Regions from separate parts of the Paenibacillus sp. GL_099_B genome, predicted to be linked through region 3. Evidence: riboswitches for the same ligand, from Rfam matches in the RefSeq annotation. Region 3 holds a riboswitch; each other region holds the start of a gene.
The links. A riboswitch is a leader RNA that binds a small molecule or an ion and turns the genes downstream of it on or off. The one in region 3 is predicted to bind cyclic di-AMP.
Positions count from the first base shown of each region.

Region 1 (4,322 bases), 2.2 Mb from region 3:
CGTTCGGATAAAGAACTTCACTCGGAATAGGACGGCCGTATTCATCCTCGTCACCGTTCCAGCCAGCATCAATATTAATGTATTCATATCCATGGGCTTGCAGCTTCTCGCGCATGGCGTCCGATTGCTTCTTAATACTCTCGGCCGATGTCCAGTTACCCGCCCCGTCATATACCTGCATGCTGTAACTGCTCCAACCCATATACGGCTTTTGGGCCAGACTCTTATCTGCTGCTTGTGCCACATTACCTGTCGTTCCGATTATCCCGAACTGCACTGCCGCAATCATGATTACCATGAAACACATTGCCATCCTTTTTCCGATTCGTTTCAAATTATCCCTACCCCCTCTGAATTTGGTCGTTCAAACCCTTGTTGATAGCGCTTCCATACGAGAAGAGAATAGTGGATGAAAGATTTCCAGGATAGGTACAATTCGGTATTTTACGTACAATTAACCTGAAATATAAGGGCAAACCGTCGCAGAACGAACACATTTCCATTACTGGATAAATAAACAAAGTTTTTTTCTCTGCTCAAGTTGAAGGAATGAGTTGAAAAGAATTAGGATGAGCAAATATCAAAATCCGTAAACAAATAAAAAAGGTTCCTAAAGTGGCAACAATGCCATTCTAGGAACCTTTTTCGTATTACATATGATGCGGTCGAGAGGACTCGAACCTCCACGGGGGTTAGCCCACACGGACCTGAACCGTGCGCGTCTGCCAATTCCGCCACGACCGCGTATGTCGTATCTCCGAGAAATTATATCGCGGCGACAAGAAATAATATATCATGTGCAGGTAATTAGTGTCAACAAAAAAATAATTCCCCTTCAATGATAAAGCCTTTTAAAAATTATATCTTGGAAGGCCAGTTGCCGTACCAGGCATACCCGCCTCTTCTTTCCTTATCGATATCGCTGAGTTTATATTTCACAACCCCATCACGTCCTACGAAGATCGGTTTATCCGTTCCAATTTCGTAAAAACGTGCCCAAATTGGCGCTGCACCTGAATCAGCTACGAGTTTGCTACTTCATAAATCCTTGTTCCTGCAGGTTTAAGGGAGCTGGAATCATGCAGCTGTCCCCATGCAGTCAGTTTACCATTCGCTACAACCTGTGTATTAAGAGCATCTACGCCTTTGGCAACTGATTTTTTACTGCGATCCGCAAGAGAGCTGTCGATGAATGAGAAATCACCTTTACGTGCACCTACTTCATCCAACATGTACATGACATTATCATGGCATCATCGTAAGTTGATTCCTTTGATGGCAGCAGCCGAATACCGCGGATCATTCGTCTTTTTAAATTCCTTGGCTAATCTTCTAATTTCTGAGTATGTAGCTTTGTTATCAATCGTAGATTTGGCCCACTCACCACTTGTTTCTTTGTACTCCTTCTTCCATCCCCCGTCAGGACGTTGATTAGGCAAAATATCTGAGATACTTGCTGTCGTTCCAGATACTTAACCTAAAGCTATCGTCTAATTGTATATGAGAAAACCAATAAATTGTCCAATTTTTCTCCATTTGAAACAGTAGTTACTTTTTTGTCATCTATTAAAAATCAACATTCGAGTTATTTCTACATAAATAGCGATAATTCCGTTAACATTGAGATGATAAGAAGTGTTCAAGATCGGTTTGACATTTTCGCATTTATGCAATATAGTTTCAAAAGGTTACAAAAACTTAATTATTCATTTGCCGAGTTTCATGTTTGAAAACGGGGGAACCATTTTGGGTGAATTATTCTTATACATAGGAAATATAGGGAACCTTCTACCGAACCCTTAGCTAACTCCGTAGGCATCGAAGGGAGAACAAAAATTTTGAAAAAGCTTATCATCTCCATTTTTGGAGCAGCAGTTCTATTTACATCCGGTGCAGCAAGCACAGAGGCAAGCAGTATTAACACCGTCGTTAACAACATGACTGGCATACCTTACAAATGGGGCGGCACAACAATGGCCGGATTTGATTGCTCTGGATTTATGAGATATATTTTCAACAAATATAGCATTGAATTACCACGCACTTCCCAGCAACAAGCTAAGGCCGGAACTCCGGTATCCAAAGCTAATCTGCGTACTGGTGACATGGTATTCTTTAATACGATGGGCAATGGCATTTCACATACAGGTGTATATATCGGGGGCGGACAGTTCGCTCATGCTTCAAGCAGCAAGGGTGTCAGCATCACACAATTATCCAATCCTTACTTCAACGATCGTTACGTAACAGCACGCCGGGTAACAGGACAGTTTATGTATAACAAAATGCTGGGCAAAATATAAGTTAAACACGAAAAGGCTTCGGTTATAACCGGAGCCTTTTCTTTGTCTACATTGATTTTCTACAGACGTAAAGTCGCAATCAGTCTGCAATTAAAACTTTTAATGTAATGCCTTCTGTACTCTCATTGCACCCTGAGACAGCGCATGACCTCCGCCTACTGCTCCAGCCACAGCAACCGTCTCCATAATCTCCTGATCGGTCGCTCCTTTGGCACGTGCCTCTTCCACATGGTAAAACGTACATACCTCATTGTTTGCAAACAAACCAATGCCCAGCGCAATCAGCTGTTTGGTCTTGGCATCAATCGCCCCTGCCTGAAAACATTCTCCAGTGAACTCATGATAAGACTTCACCACAGCTGGCAGCACGTCGCTTAATTCACCAATCTGATCTTTATAGGCATGAACCTTATCATTCATCAATGTCACGGTTACCGCACATCCTCTCGGCTGATATGTTACAAGCTCTCACTGTACCTATCTTCTCTCCCGAGAGGTGTAATTATGCCAAAACATCCATGGTAAATCCTATTCTTCGAGCAGGCTCTCGCGTGGTTCGCTGAACAATTGATATCGGTAATTCCGATCAAGCTTGACCACACGACGATTCTGACGGCGAATGAGTACCTGCTCCCCGTCCCAAGCCACTACAATACCTGTCACATCATTGGACTGAATCTCGTCCCGTACTACCCTTACTTTTTCACCTGATAAACGCAGTGCATCCAATTGTGCATCACTGATCATATTTCCGACGCCTACTTTCCCAAAAAAATTATTTACAAAAAGAGACCTAAATGATAAGTCATTTAGGTCTCACGTGACTGTATTGGACTGTCATGTCATTCGAAAGTATGTCCCGACTGAAAGTTACCGCTGCGCGTGCTCTTTGCTGTCGTTCTTCTCAAACCAAAAATCAAGCACTTTGGCGGACATCACACGTTCTTCAAGGTACTCCACTTGATGCGGTGTAAATTGTTCTTTCCAAGAGAAGGACAACTCTTCGCACAAGCCTACAATCGTCAGCAATTCTGACCAGGCAACGTAGCGTTTGTACCAGAAAAATTGAGGATGTTCAATCATATAGGGATAAAGGTCATCGAATTCCGTATGTTTACAATCCAGGGCACGCTCAAAATGTACTTTCGATTCCGCCAGCTTATCAATAAAAAATTGTTCTGTTGCCGGTTGGTTACCCATGGTGTTGCCTCCTCTCCCTAACATAACCCCATTATAAATGAAATCAGCGGTCATGCAAAGGCATTGTTATAAAAATAGGCACTTTTTCCTTTAAAAAGTCACATTTCGTTATCGTCAAATTGCACGGTGCCATCGTTCAATGAACGAATGCGCACCAACGCTTCAACCGGAATGCCCTGCTCACGAATGGTACGCGCTCCGGCCTGAAAACATTTTTCGACCACGACACCGAATCCAACCAGTTCCGCACCCGAACGTTCGATAATTTTGATGACACCACGAGCGGCATCGCCATTCGCAATGATATCGTCAATAAACAAAATACGGTCATTCTCATGAATATATTCACGGGACACCATAATATCCGTTACGATCCCTTTGGTAAAAGAAGGCACTCTTTCACAATAGGCGTCGGGGTCAGCCAAAAGTGTTTTTTTTCGACGGGCAAATACCAGCGGAACACCCAGTTCATGTGCGGCAGCAAAGGCGACCGGTATCCCGGAAGACTCCACTGTAATGACCCGAGTTACACCACTTTCACGGAAACGAGCGGCAAATTCACGTCCCATTTCCATCGTCAATGCAGGATCAATCTGGTGATTCAGCAGACCATCCAGCTTAAGCACCTGATCTGACATGACTACACCTTCTTGTAAAATTCGTTGTTTCAATACTTCCATAATTTGACCTCCCAAGCCTATCCTATGACGTAAAAGTATCATAGATCCGGCTATCAGTTCAAGCGAAATTGCCTTTGCTCTTGTCCAGAGCATTGAAATAACCCTATGTCACACTTCAATAGTCATGACTTTGGTGGGT
Region 1 covers NZ_CM174430.1:2,267,169-2,271,490, reverse strand. The annotation lists gene AC3ITG_RS10750 (X2-like carbohydrate binding domain-containing protein) at 1-334, opposite strand, end outside; tRNA gene AC3ITG_RS10745 (tRNA-Leu) at 661-744, opposite strand; gene AC3ITG_RS10740 (pectate lyase) at 859-981, opposite strand; partial or broken gene AC3ITG_RS10735 (pectate lyase) at 1,023-1,439, opposite strand; cyclic di-AMP (ydaO/yuaA leader) riboswitch at 1,702-1,833, shown strand; gene AC3ITG_RS10730 (C40 family peptidase) at 1,839-2,303, shown strand; gene AC3ITG_RS10725 (carboxymuconolactone decarboxylase family protein) at 2,403-2,732, opposite strand; gene AC3ITG_RS10720 (hypothetical protein) at 2,832-3,050, opposite strand; gene AC3ITG_RS10715 (hypothetical protein) at 3,174-3,503, opposite strand; gene AC3ITG_RS10710 (xanthine phosphoribosyltransferase) at 3,602-4,183, opposite strand.
Region 1: linked by a shared signal. The riboswitch ahead of AC3ITG_RS10730 (C40 family peptidase) and the one ahead of AC3ITG_RS00535 (C40 family peptidase) in region 3 are both predicted to bind cyclic di-AMP.

Region 2 (4,322 bases), 1.4 Mb from region 3:
ATGGCCCATCCGAAAGGAGTCACAGGTTTCTTTTTGTTCAAAAGGGTTCACCCCTCGTTGGAATGTAGTGTTCAGCTGGTTATTCTTGGTGTAAAATATATAGATATGCGAGCTGTATGTTTTATTATATACGTATTTGCGTCATCTAACAATTAAAAAAGACGGAAATAAGTGTATTTTAATATGTTAAATGGCGTAAATACGTTAAATATACAAAATAATTGACATAAAAAACACGCCAGCAATGAGGTTGCGGCGTGTTTTTATATTTTACTGTGTGAGGAGGTGGGTTGTATGAAGAAAAAGGGGATGGGAATTAGGCTCTGTATGCGTGAAGCCCTGCTCCAAGCATGTGAAAGCTTGGGAACAACGTTTTCGTGGACATTGAGGTTGGTTGTACCAGTCCATCCGCAGCAGAGGCGCTGACGGTATGCCATTCATGCTCCAGGTCTGCGGCCAGGCGAACCAACAGGTCCTGGGTTGTATCGGTGTTAAGGGGAATCGCTTTGGAGGCTTCAGTTATGCAGGCACTCATGGCTGAATGCAGATAACCAAGGACCGCCTCCTCGACAGGGATTTCGAGGTGGTGGTTAATCCAGGCGTGAACGGTGGAGAGGCAGCCAACGGATTCATACTTAGCCAGGGTTTGTTCGAGAAGGCTAAAATCAATCCAGGGGTGGAGTGCACGAGCCAGCTTAATCAGTCGTTTGCCCATTGTGGAGGCATGTTCTCTGAGATTGACTGGGGTCCGCTGGACATGGACAAGCTTGTCGATGAGGGCTGTACGCCATGCGTCATTGTGATCTGCGGCGGTGTATATACCTTTAATCGCCATACCTTCCAAACGCACGATGCTGGGGTGCAATTGACAGCGCATGAATGATTCGAGATCTTCAGCACTACGAATGGTACCTTCAGCGATATGGGCATCCATACCGAAGGAATGGGTGAACCCTCCGACCTGGATAGAGGAATCAAGCAGTTTGACATAATCGAGCAGCTTATTCCCACGGTTCACAATCTTTCGCCTCCTACGTTCGTTAAATGTAATATTAAATAACATTTATACTCCATTTTGATTCGCTTTATGTTTGTAAATCCGAATTATATGATATATATATTCACATAAATATCCGCTTTTTGTCAATAGTTTCTTGGTTTTTTAAATATTAAATCTATTCAATGTTATTTTATATAACTTAATGAGTTATGTTGAGCTAAGAGGATGTGAAGGATGGAAATACTAATAAAGTAGAGTGATCAGCCTAATCGGGTATACAAACGAGATCAAATTTAATCATATGCACTTCGTAGGAGAAAATGACGAGATTATACGATTTATGGAAGAGAAAAGCGCAGTTAAAATGATATTAAGAAAAATGCTTTACTTTTAAACATGAACCGGGTATAATCAATTCTGTTGCCGATTATTTATGACATGCGGTCGTGGTGGAATGGCAGACACGCTATCTTGAGGGGGTAGTGGGTGTATACCCGTGGAGGTTCGAGTCCTCTCGACCGCATCATAAGAACGATTAAGAAGAAGCTTCCCGTATGGGGAGCTTCTTTTTTTATGCTTTTTTACAATAAAGATGGGTCCAGACAAAAAAAGGTCACCCGTTTCCCCTGAATACATGTTCATTCTGTCTACCGGGGTCGGATGGCCTTCACTTGTTATTTAAGCAATTCTTTGATGTCCGCTTCAATTTTATCAGGTGTTGTTTTGGGAGCATACCGTTTCAGAACACGTCCGTTCTGATCCACAAGGAATTTGGTGAAGTTCCATTTGATGGCTTTGGAGCCGAGTACGCCTGGCGCTTCTTTGGTAAGGTGCTGGAATAGAGGATGAGCGCTTGAACCATTCACATCGATCTTCTCAAACATCGGGAAGCTAACACCATAGTTCATCTGACAGAACTCGGCAATATCATCAGAAGAGCCTTTTTCCTGTGCAAACTGGTTGCTTGGAAAACCAAGAACTTCAAATGGGGAGTCTTTAAACTTGTCCTGAAGTTCTTGCAGACCTTTGAATTGAGGTGTGAGGCCGCATTGGCTTGCTGTATTCACGATAAGCAGTACTTTGTCACTATAGTTGGACATTTCAACTTCCTGACCGCGAAGGGTGTTTACTTTGTAGTCGTAGACTGACATGAAAATCTCCTCCATTTCATATTCTTCTATCTTCTATTATATTGATTGCAATTAAATATTGCAAAATTAATATTGATTTTTTAACTCAATTTGAAGCTGTCGTGTATGATCTGTGACTGATTTGCTACCTGAATTTCGCTAAAGAGAGAATTAGAGAGCTTTGAAGAGATGGGTAGAGAATGGATGTGTTGTAAGCGCTATTATTGATGTGAAATGGCAAAAATCCGTCGATTCGGTGATCTGCGCAGACTTTACACCAATATGGCACGGGTGTATGATTCATATCGTAATTCCAATTCTAATTAAATTTTACATGAAAAACGAAACAAACGATAATATCGCTCTGATTAATGATTATAAAGGAACGATGTTTTAATCGCTGAGTTTCCATTCATTCATGGGTGGGAAACGGGGGAACCAACAGGATGAACTGTCCAGGACAGTAGGCATCCATGGGGTGAATTTTCCGGTGACAGCCGGAAATAGGGCGACTCTCGCGCCCGAATCCGTCAGCTAACCTCGTAAGCGTTAAAGGGAGAGGCAACAAGCCGTACGCTGGTTCATAGTGTCTTTTTGCTATGGATTATTGAAGAAGCGTCCGGGAGGCCTTGGTCCCCCACGCTTCTTTTTTGTTGTCTTTTCACGCCAAGGGAGGAACGAATGATGGATAAAGAGATGATCTTAGTGACTGCTCCAAATGAAGCAGGACGTAAATTTATCAAATTGCTGATGTACAAAAAAATGCCGTTTGCCGTTCTGACCAACAGTGCAGGGGAAGAGCGCAGGCTCCGGAGAATCGGTGTGGAGCATGTCATTCGCATGAACACGGCTGCAGCTCAGAAATGGTTTTTGCCGCAAGACAGTGTCGGCAATGTTTTTATTTTTGAAAATAGCCTAAACCTGACCTGTCGATATTTGCAGATCTGCCGCTCTTGGACATCCAAGTCCCTGTGTGTCATTACGGAACAAAGCCATCCCAAAGGGATCTATCGGGGAATGGGAGCAGACCGTATTGTATATTCCTTGAATGGGGAAGTTGGGTTTCTGCTTAATGGCTAGTGGCTAGTACTATTCCTGTGATTGATCCAGTGTCAGCTGCCTGTTATAATTGAAATCATAAATAAACGGAATCTTGAGGAGACTCATGCATGATGGTGGGTCTTCTTTTTTATGGTTTGGGAAATGGGGATATGAATTTCCTGTGGCTAACGAGGAGGAATAGGCGTGCCGGATGTACGTGGAATACAATGGTTGTTCTTTGATGTGGGGGATACGCTCGTGGACGAATGGGAGCCGGTAGATGATATTATCGGTCAGTTCGTTCGTGAAGCTTGTGCGCTTGGTTATCAGGTGGAGATGCAGACGGTACGAGATATATTTGCCGCCTCCTACCGAAATTACGAGCAATGGCCGATGAAATTGGCTATTCGTACCCTTATTAGCGATGAGGGGCACCGGGAACAGATACAGGAGAAGCTGAAGTTTCGCAAAGAGCTTGAGCACCCCTTCGCGTCAGCTGACACTGTTCTCCAGACGTTGTCGCAGCATTATAAGATTGGTATCATTGCCAATCAGAGCCCGGGGACGGAAAATCGGCTGGATAGCTACGGCTTGCGCAAGTATGTGGATGTGCTGGCCTGTTCGGCTGAAGAAGGAGTGTCCAAGCCTGATCCTGAATTGTATGCTGTAGCGTTGAAACAGGCGGGATGTAAACCTGAGGAAGCGGTCATGATCGGCGACAGGATTGATAATGATATTATTCCGGCTAAGAAGCTGGGTATGCACACGATCCGGATTTTGCAGGGTTATGGCAGGTTCCAGCCGGAGCTTGCGGATGCAGAGCGTCCAGATTGGACTATTGAATCACTGGAGGAGCTTCTTCCATTGTTAATGGTAACTCAAAATTCAGACAACTAAATAAGAGCAGTATTTAAGAACTAATCGGTATGGATTAGACTGCTGCTCAAACATATAAAAGGCTGATCGTCTCAAGGGATACGTTACTTGAGTTGATCAGCCTTTTTGAGTTAGACAAAATACCGCGTAGTTCCATTTAACCTAGAACAACAGAATGGTCTGGATAATCAGATACACATTCAGGACAACGATAACTCCGGCAATGATCCAGGAGATGATTTTGAGCCACAGCTTGTTGGCAAAAGCTCCCATGC
Region 2 covers NZ_CM174430.1:1,517,269-1,521,590, forward strand. The annotation lists gene AC3ITG_RS06850 (hypothetical protein) at 1-41, opposite strand, end outside; gene AC3ITG_RS06855 (urease accessory protein UreF) at 317-1,018, opposite strand; tRNA gene AC3ITG_RS06860 (tRNA-Leu) at 1,441-1,523, shown strand; gene AC3ITG_RS06865 (hypothetical protein) at 1,661-1,759, shown strand; partial or broken gene AC3ITG_RS06870 (glutathione peroxidase) at 1,840-2,166, opposite strand; cyclic di-AMP (ydaO/yuaA leader) riboswitch at 2,519-2,694, shown strand; gene AC3ITG_RS06875 (HAD family hydrolase) at 2,812-3,210, shown strand; gene AC3ITG_RS06880 (HAD family hydrolase) at 3,376-4,068, shown strand; gene AC3ITG_RS06885 (Nramp family divalent metal transporter) at 4,210-4,322, opposite strand, start outside.
Region 2: linked by a shared signal. The riboswitch ahead of AC3ITG_RS06875 (HAD family hydrolase) and the one ahead of AC3ITG_RS00535 (C40 family peptidase) in region 3 are both predicted to bind cyclic di-AMP.

Region 3 (4,322 bases):
CAATGGCTGAGACAAAAGCTGTCCCTTGACCATGACCACATCGATCGGGGTGCATGCCGAGTCCAATGCGGGTGACGCTTTCAAGTGGGAAGTATTGAGCAAAACCGCAAATCTGATGATCCTCTCCCAGCACCACTGCATATTGTTCCTTCCGTAGCTGGGGATCTCCGAATTCCACTTCAAGTGCTTTCATCTGCTCCCAGGGCAGCCAGCTATAAATATTATAAGGCGGGTCATACTGCCAATCGCAGATTAGTTCCGCATGTCCTTCTTGCATGGGCACAACGTGAAACGTCACAGGGGCTTCATCCATACAACTGCACGCTCCTCTCATTGTGAACAAGCTATAATGTTCTGATCCGTCCATATACATATGTCATTCCATATCTAAGCTTGTTTTCACTCTACAAAAGAGGCGTTCATTTGGCAAGTCCTCGTTTTAGAAAAAAAGTGAAACAAAAGTTCCGGTAATTTCGTTTATATTATAGTGGGATGGGTAAAAACATTATAAGAGCACGGACGAAGCAACGAAAAATAGCTCTAAATAAGTTGAAGTTAGGTTTGACAGCTATCCCTAGTACGTTAAAGGAAACGAAGCACAAAAAAACCGCCGGATACATTCCTGCGGAGAATGTGCCAGACGGTTCTATTATGCTTCGTTACAGTAGTGTTATTGTTACAGCATGACGTTGCTCAGCTTGTCCCTAGTCGATGGCCAATGTCTCATATGCGTCCGTGCTCATAATCCGTTTAGCGCCAACATAGCGGTTAGCCCAGTAGCTTTCACTTAATGCGCTGATTGTAACTCCTTTAGAAGAAGAGGAGTGTGCAAACTTCCCATCCCCTACAAAGATCCCTACGTGCGAGACCCCTTTGCCCGTTGTATTGAAGAATACCAAGTCACCTGGTCTCATTTCCATGCGAGATACCGAATCGCCCATGTCGAATTGCGAACTCGATTGGCGAGCCAGATCAATACCCAGCTTGTCGAATACATAACTTGTGAATCCAGAGCAGTCAAAGCCGTTAAGCGTTGTTCCTCCGCTTTTGTATGTAGTTCCCATTGCTGAATCAATGACTTGGTCCATTTTTGAATCTGCGAATGCGCTGCCTGCTCCAAGCGATAATGCGAATGTGAGGCTGAGTACAGCCGCAGTTAATTTCTTCTTAAACAAGAGATATACCCCTTCCAATGCCTGCGAGGTTAGCTTAAGGATTCGGTTGAAGGTCCCCTATGATCCCTCTGTTGCAAGATCAATTCACCCATAACTGGTTCCCCCGCTTCCCAGGTGCTAGGAATTTGGCTATGCTAGTTATGCACCTGCGAAATCAAGTAATGACGATTAAATTTTAAGTAGTTACAAATATGAAGGTAAAGATTACAAAGTTGTTACTAAAAACTCACTGCGATTATTGTAACAGAGGTATATCACTTTGGCAACGTTTAACAACAAAATTAACAAAAAAAACCTCGACCTTTGACGGGGAAAGGTCGAGGTTTGCTTGTTTAATGGCATTTGATGAATACAACTTTACATAGAGATGGTAACCATTTTTAACCGTTCAATTTAATCCTTGACCGAGTTGGACTGCCATAACCGGAAATGGGCGCATATCTTCCATAAGCTCAGCAAGCACCGGGCAAGTGGATACGTCTGTTGTAGTATAAGACCAGTTAAGCCCGTTAGTAACCATGAAGCTGAAGTAAAGGCACCAAAGACCAGGAGATGAAGGCCACCCAGCAGGACGGCAATGCCAATTAGAGTGATGACCTGGCGTAGTGCAATCCATAGAGCTTGAAACGTACCACGTGCTCCGCCTTCCCCATCAGGAGCTGAGATACCAAACTGCATGTAGAGCAGGACATGATGGATAACCCAACCGTACACAATCCAACCAGCAACATAGGGAATACCAGGCAAGAGCAGATGGAGGGAATGAAAACCTTCCATAAAGATGGAATAGAGCTTTGGTGCGAGCCAATAAGCCGGTAGCAGCAGCAATAGGGTACGAATGGTGTGGAGCAATAACATCGGTTTCCACAAATTTTTGATGCCGCGGATGAATGGAATGCGTTCTTCCGAATGGTTAAAATGCTGGAGCGAGTAGAGCAGCCCTGCCTGAATGAGAGGGCTGATCAGCATCCGCAGCAGTAGCATAGCCCCTAGAATCCATAGATAGCGATGGACCTCCGGATTCGTTGTCAGGCTGAGTTGGCTCTCCATTTTAAATAAAATCGTACTGAGTTCCCCTGCATCAGGGTCAGGATAACGCAGGAGCAGCGGAACCACAGCAGACTGTACCATTCGATAAAGAAAGTATCCCCATACTAATTGATACAGAAATAAGAGTGCCGCAATGAACATATGTTGACGGACGAGAAACCAGCCTTCACGTATTTTCGCTTTCACTGTATCCACCTCACCATGACAGACTTCCGAATATGGCTTCTATAAGTTTGGTTGCGCTCATGCTCCAGCGGGATTTGGTTGGCTCATCCAGTCCAGCTTTCAGAAAATTGTTCATATGATGGTTCTCCAGCACAATCGTGTATAGCGGATCAGTCATAGCCCAGGAAACAGGAGAAGTATAGGTCAGTTTGTAGGTAATGCGCTCCTCGCTGCCATCCCATTCTTTCGTCATGGTTTTCCCATCTTCGAACATAATTCGAACAGGCACCTTCTTATATTCACTGCCTTTTTTCTGGACTGTAATGGACGACTCGTACAACGTTTGACCGTCTTTCAGGATAGGATTGATTGCGATCTTCTCCACCGCAAAGTCAGCCATGCCGTCTCCGTATACATATTGATTAAAATAATCGGTCCAGGATGTACGGGTTACTTGCTCCACTACCTTTTGAAAATCAGACGAGGTTGGGTGTTTGAAGCGGTATTTCTTTACATAGGTCGAGAGAACACGTTCCATCGTTTTGGCACCAACCTGTTGTTCTATCCCGAGTAATACAAGCTTGCCTCGTGTGTATACGTTCGCTGCATATTGATTCTGAGAATCAAACTTCCAGGAGTCCTGTGTCAGTGAAGCTGGAGAAGTAATAAGACCTGATTGTACAGGCAGATTCGGGATAAGTCCGTATTCCTGTTCCATCACTTTATCTTCCGCATAGGAGGTGAATCCTTCGTCCAACCAAGCCTCTTCAAATTCATTACTCGCGACCATGCCGTAAAAATACTGATGCCCAATCTCGTGCACAACTGTGCGTTCCAGATCGTAACCAGGAGCTGAATCATCCGCACCGAAGGCGGTGACTAAGGTAGGGTATTCCATTCCTCCTGCGCCATTCCCTGATTTGGGCGGGACAACGATGGACAATGTGGAATACGGATAAGGGCCAAACCACTTGCTATAATTGGATAGCGCTGCTTTGGCGGCGTAGAAATAACGTTCCTTCAGATCCTCATGAGCAGGGTCGAGATACAGCTTGATTCGAACGCCTGGCACATTGGGAGCAGAGAAGGGTTCTTCCGCATAAACAAAATCAGGAGAGGCTGACCAGGCAAAATCATGCACATCATCGGCATAGAACTGATATATTTTTTCGCCGTTCTTCACAACAGCTTGCTGGGTCGGGAATCCAGTAGCAGCTACTTTGTATGTTTCCGGTACCCGAATACGCACACTATAGATACCGAAATCTGCGTAAAACTCTGAATTGCCGTGATACTGATGCAGGTTCCAGCCTTCGGTTGTCCGACCTCGTGTGCCTGCTGGCTCATATACGCTAAGTTTAGGGAACCATTGACCTGCCATAACAAAATTATCTGCTGTTCCCATGCGGGCAAAAATTTTCGGTAGCTTGACCTCAAATCGGGTGTGAAGCGTGATGCTTTCACCGCCTTTAACGGGTTTGGGCAGCCGTACCTTAATGAGGGTAGTATCTTTCATGTTTCCGTCATCCGGTTGCACATACTGCATCCGATGTAAGAGAGAAAGCCCGTCCTCTGTTTTCATTTCTGTAATATGCATGGAACCGTAACCGTTCGTGGGCATGACATCACCGCGAAGCTTTCCCCCGGATTCTTTCATAAAAGTGGTGTCAGCAGAAGAGAAGGCATTGGGATACATGTGAAAATAAAGCTCGCTGACGGTTTTCTTACCTGGATGTGTCCAGGTTATCGTCTGTGTCCCTTGCAGTACATTCCCGTCTACCAGCTTCACATCCATGTGATATTCCACTACGCGGTTGCTGAACACTTCAGCGGTAGGTGTCTGTATACTTTCCGGAGATGTTTGGGTTTTGACGGGTGCTGTAGGCTTGCCCGATTCCGGGGCGAGCGCAGGCAAGTCAGAATGAATGGAGC
Region 3 covers NZ_CM174430.1:110,610-114,931, forward strand. The annotation lists gene AC3ITG_RS00530 (GNAT family N-acetyltransferase) at 1-313, opposite strand, end outside; gene AC3ITG_RS00535 (C40 family peptidase) at 705-1,175, opposite strand; cyclic di-AMP (ydaO/yuaA leader) riboswitch at 1,179-1,316, opposite strand; gene AC3ITG_RS00540 (hypothetical protein) at 1,569-2,411, opposite strand; gene AC3ITG_RS00545 (M1 family metallopeptidase) at 2,422-4,322, opposite strand, start outside.

Region 4 (4,322 bases), 2.9 Mb from region 3:
CCTATCTTGCTGAGATTTTCCGCGCAGGTATACAGGGTGTGGATCGCGGCCAACTGGAAGCAGCTCGTTCTCTGGGGATGGGCAGAGGTGCGGCAATGCGCTTCATCGTGCTCCCACAAGCGTTCAAAGCGGTGTTGCCGGCGATCGGTAATGAGTTCGTGACCATTATCAAGGAATCCTCCATTATCTCCGTTATCGGTATGGTGGACATTATGTACCAAGCAAGTGTGGTCAAAAACATTACGTATCAAGGGATGAATCCATTCTTGATTGCGGCAGCCATCTACTTTGTGCTGACGTTCATTTTGTCCAAGCTGCTGGGTAGACTGGAAAGGAAGTTGAGTGCAAGTGATAGACGTTAGACAATTATATAAATCCTATGATAAGAACGAAGTGCTTAAGGGCATTAACGTAACGATTGGCAAAGGTGAGGTTGTCGTGGTCATCGGTCCGTCCGGATCGGGGAAAAGTACCTTTTTACGTTGTCTGAACTTACTGGAGCAGCCTACTTCCGGTGAGATTGACTTTGAGGGAGTTTCGATCACTGACCCCAAACATAACATTAATGCAACTCGTGAAAAAATGGGGATGGTATTCCAGCATTTCAATCTGTTCCCGCACAAAACGGTGCAGCAGAACATTACGATTGCTCCCATTAAAGTGAAAAAACAGTCTGCACACGAAGCGGAACAAATCTGCGCAGACTTGCTCAAGACGGTTGGCCTGTCTGACAAAAAGGACGCCTTTCCAAATCAGCTGTCCGGTGGACAAAAACAACGGATAGCCATTGCAAGAGCTCTTGCGATGCAGCCGCATGTCATGCTGTTTGACGAGCCTACTTCTGCACTGGACCCTGAAATGGTCGGTGAAGTACTGGATGTCATGAAGCGGCTTGCAGAGGGTGGCATGACTATGGTTATTGTAACGCATGAGATGGGCTTCGCACGCGAAGTGGGTGATCGCATCCTGTTTATGGATGGTGGGGTTATTGTAGAAGAAGGAACGCCTAATGAAGTGTTTGGTGAGCCTAAGCATGCACGTACACGTGACTTCCTCGCTAAAGTGCTCTAATACATCCAAGTCATTAAGGATGAAGATCAAGATGAAAATACAAAATCTATACTGCGGATGAGAATTTCATCCCCTAAACAATCCCTGTCGACGATTAGTCAATAGGGATTGTTTTGTTATGTAAGGATACGCACGGATTTACATAAAAAGTAACGTTTCTGTCATCAACGATATAAGCCCAAACAGACATTTTTTTGAAAAAGTCGCTAGAATTCAGCATAAATGTTGAAGTGAATTAGCCAGATGGTAACATTTACTACGACTCTTGGTTACAAAATTGTGATATATTTGTTCCTGCCGAAACTTCCGGAGTTGGGAGTGTGGGGGATGTAACGATGCAAGGTGTGCTTGGGGAAGAATCATTTGCACACGGCTTGGGGTGAATTAGGGCTACATAAATTTTTAATGTAATTGAACCTATAGGGTGGTTTCCTCCATCCGAATCCGACAACTAACTTCGCAGGCATAATGAGGGAGGAAGACCATGATTAACAAGAAACGTATAGCCAAAACAGCAACAGCTTTGCTGACAGCAGCAATGCTCATTCAGGCCGTTCCGGCTCATGCTGACTCAGTTCATATGGCCAAAGAGGGGGATACCTTCTACACCTTATCCAAACAATATGGAGTTGGACTTAACGCTCTTATTAAAGCTAACAATGATATCTCAGCTTACAACATTTATGGCGGTTTGAAAATTACGATTCCTGGTAAAACAACGAACACAGCTTCTGCTGCAGCAGCTAAAACGGTAACTGCCGCAAGTCTTGACGTTAACGCGGACAGTAAGGTTGTTCAAGCCTGGGGGAAAACGTTTGATTACAGCAAAGCTGTCGACGTCAAAGCAACAGCATACTCCGCCGACGCTTCCGAAAATGGAGGCTGGGGAGCTGTGGATTACTTCGGTAATCCGCTTGAATTGGGTACCATTGCAGTAGACCCAAGTATCATTCCATTGGGTACAAAGGTACTGGTGACAGGTCATACACATCCAGGACTGCCAAAACAGGCATTTGTCGCTACGGCTCGTGATGTGGGCAGTGCCATTAAAGGTCACAAGATCGATATCTTTATTCCTGGCAGCAAGCAATCCGTGAGCACATTTGGTATTCAGGATGTTGAACTTTACATTTTGAAATAAAATCAAAGCAAGCTTCACATCATCATATGTGACTCCAACTAAATCTAAATTAAACAGTAAAGGGTGTTCTCCAATCACGATAATGTGATTGAAGGACACCCTTTTGAATATCCGACTTAAAGGGATCTTGACCTATTTACCCTTTGGCAGTTCCAGCATTTCGTCCAAAGTCACCAGCTCGTACCCGCGGTTTCGCAATTCCTCGATAACTTCAGGCAACGCCTCAATGGTACCACTCAGCTTTGATCCTACACCGCCTCCTGCATGCTGCAGAACAATCGAACCCGGTTTGACGGCGGACAGGATGTTTTGCTTGACTTCCTCTTTGGAGAGGCCCTTCCAGTCCAGAGAATCGACGTTCCAGTTCACAATGCTATAATGTTGTTTGGCTGCCCATTGCAGCTGTTGCTCGTTAATGTCGCCATAGGGTGGACGAATCATTTTGGGAGTGTAACCCGCCAGATTTCGAATAATATCCCCGGTATGTAAGATTTGTTTGCGAAATGCATTCATGGATAACTTACTGAACTCCGGGTGATTGTAGCTGTGGTTGCCCACAATATGCCCTTCCTTCACCATGCGTTTCACTAAATCCGGATGTTTCTCAGCGCGATTTCCCACAATGAAAAACGTAGCCCGCACCTTGTATTTTTTTAGAATATCCAGTACCTGCGGTGTGAACCTTGGATCAGGTACGTCATCAAAAGTCAGAGCGACCTTTTTTGTTGAGGGGCCATTGGTTTTGAACGTATCCGCATATTTCTGTCTGAGTTGTCCCAGAGTTAACTGTTCTTCTTCAGGAGAATCAGACTTCGAAGCAGGTTCGGCTTGCGGGCTTGAAGAAGCCCATAACTGAGCAGGAGCATAACTTCCTCCCAGAAGAATGACCATGATGGATAACATTATGAGGCGTATACGCATGTTCGTGCCTCCTTTTCCCAAATTGCGTTCTCTTTGGTATGCCCGGGGCCATCCGTATTTATGCATGATGTGAGATGTTTCATTGCTGATTCGCTAAATCGGAGCCATAATTCCACCATATATATAGAAAAGGACAGGTGGAGCAGGATGAGTACATACGACTTAAACTCCGTTCGTTTACAGGTGATTGAGGCAGGGGAAGACAAAGTGTTTATGGTAACTGGAGGAAGATCACATATTGGAGCAGTAGCAACATTTTATCCAGACCTTGAACGAGTGAGTGGGGCTACGGTGCATATTCCAGGGCATAAAGAACAAGAGTTGTGTGAAAGGCTCGCACGTAAGGCTGCCCTTCATTTAAAGGTAACCGTAACCGTAATAATGGGGATTCACTTTGATGCAATTACGCGGATGCAGATTGATGAGATTGTGCAGACTGCAGAGAAGCTGCTTGATGAAGAGCTGTGCCAAACGGGTCGATTGATTCAATAGTTCCATATAGGCTAAGCAGGCTAAAATCGTTTTTTATGATTTTTTTTGTTAAAATTGAAACGAGTAGAACATTGCCACGTATGTATGATTATATACAAGGATGAACTATCGACTAGGAGGAATACCATAATGTCCATTTTCAAACGATTGCGCGATTTAACGATGTCTAACATTAACTCTATTATTGACAAGGCAGAAGATCCGATCAAGATGACGGATCAATATATCCGAGATATGCAGGAAGATCTGGAAGACGCGGAGAAAGCTGTTGCTGCACAGATCGCCATTGAGAAGAAATTCAAGCAGCTGTTCGAAGAACAGGAAGCTCTCGTGAAGAAACGTGAGGAGCAAGCACATACAGCAGCACGTGCACAGAATATGGATTTGGCTCGTCGGGCACTGGAAGAGAAAAAAGTTGCTGAAGAGAAGATGGCCGAATACAAAACAAGCTATGATCAAAACAAGGCTTCTGCCGATAACCTTCGTGGCAAGCTGGACGAAATGCGTAAACAATTGACCCAAATGAAAAATAAACGTGAAACATTGGTTGCGCGCTACAACGCTGCAAAAGCTCAAACCGAAATCAACAAGGCGCTGAACGGATTTGGCTCCGATACTGCAAGTGCCGGCATGAAGCGTATGGAAGAAAAAATGATGCAGATGGAAGCTCAGGCTGAGGCCAGCAATGAAATGTCGT
Region 4 covers NZ_CM174430.1:4,268,514-4,272,835, reverse strand. The annotation lists gene AC3ITG_RS19315 (ABC transporter substrate-binding protein/permease) at 1-362, shown strand, start outside; gene AC3ITG_RS19310 (amino acid ABC transporter ATP-binding protein) at 349-1,071, shown strand; cyclic di-AMP (ydaO/yuaA leader) riboswitch at 1,357-1,553, shown strand; gene AC3ITG_RS19305 (3D domain-containing protein) at 1,556-2,212, shown strand; gene AC3ITG_RS19300 (polysaccharide deacetylase family protein) at 2,345-3,133, opposite strand; gene lpdD (prenylated flavin chaperone LpdD) at 3,281-3,625, shown strand; gene AC3ITG_RS19290 (PspA/IM30 family protein) at 3,755-4,322, shown strand, end outside.
Region 4: linked by a shared signal. The riboswitch ahead of AC3ITG_RS19305 (3D domain-containing protein) and the one ahead of AC3ITG_RS00535 (C40 family peptidase) in region 3 are both predicted to bind cyclic di-AMP.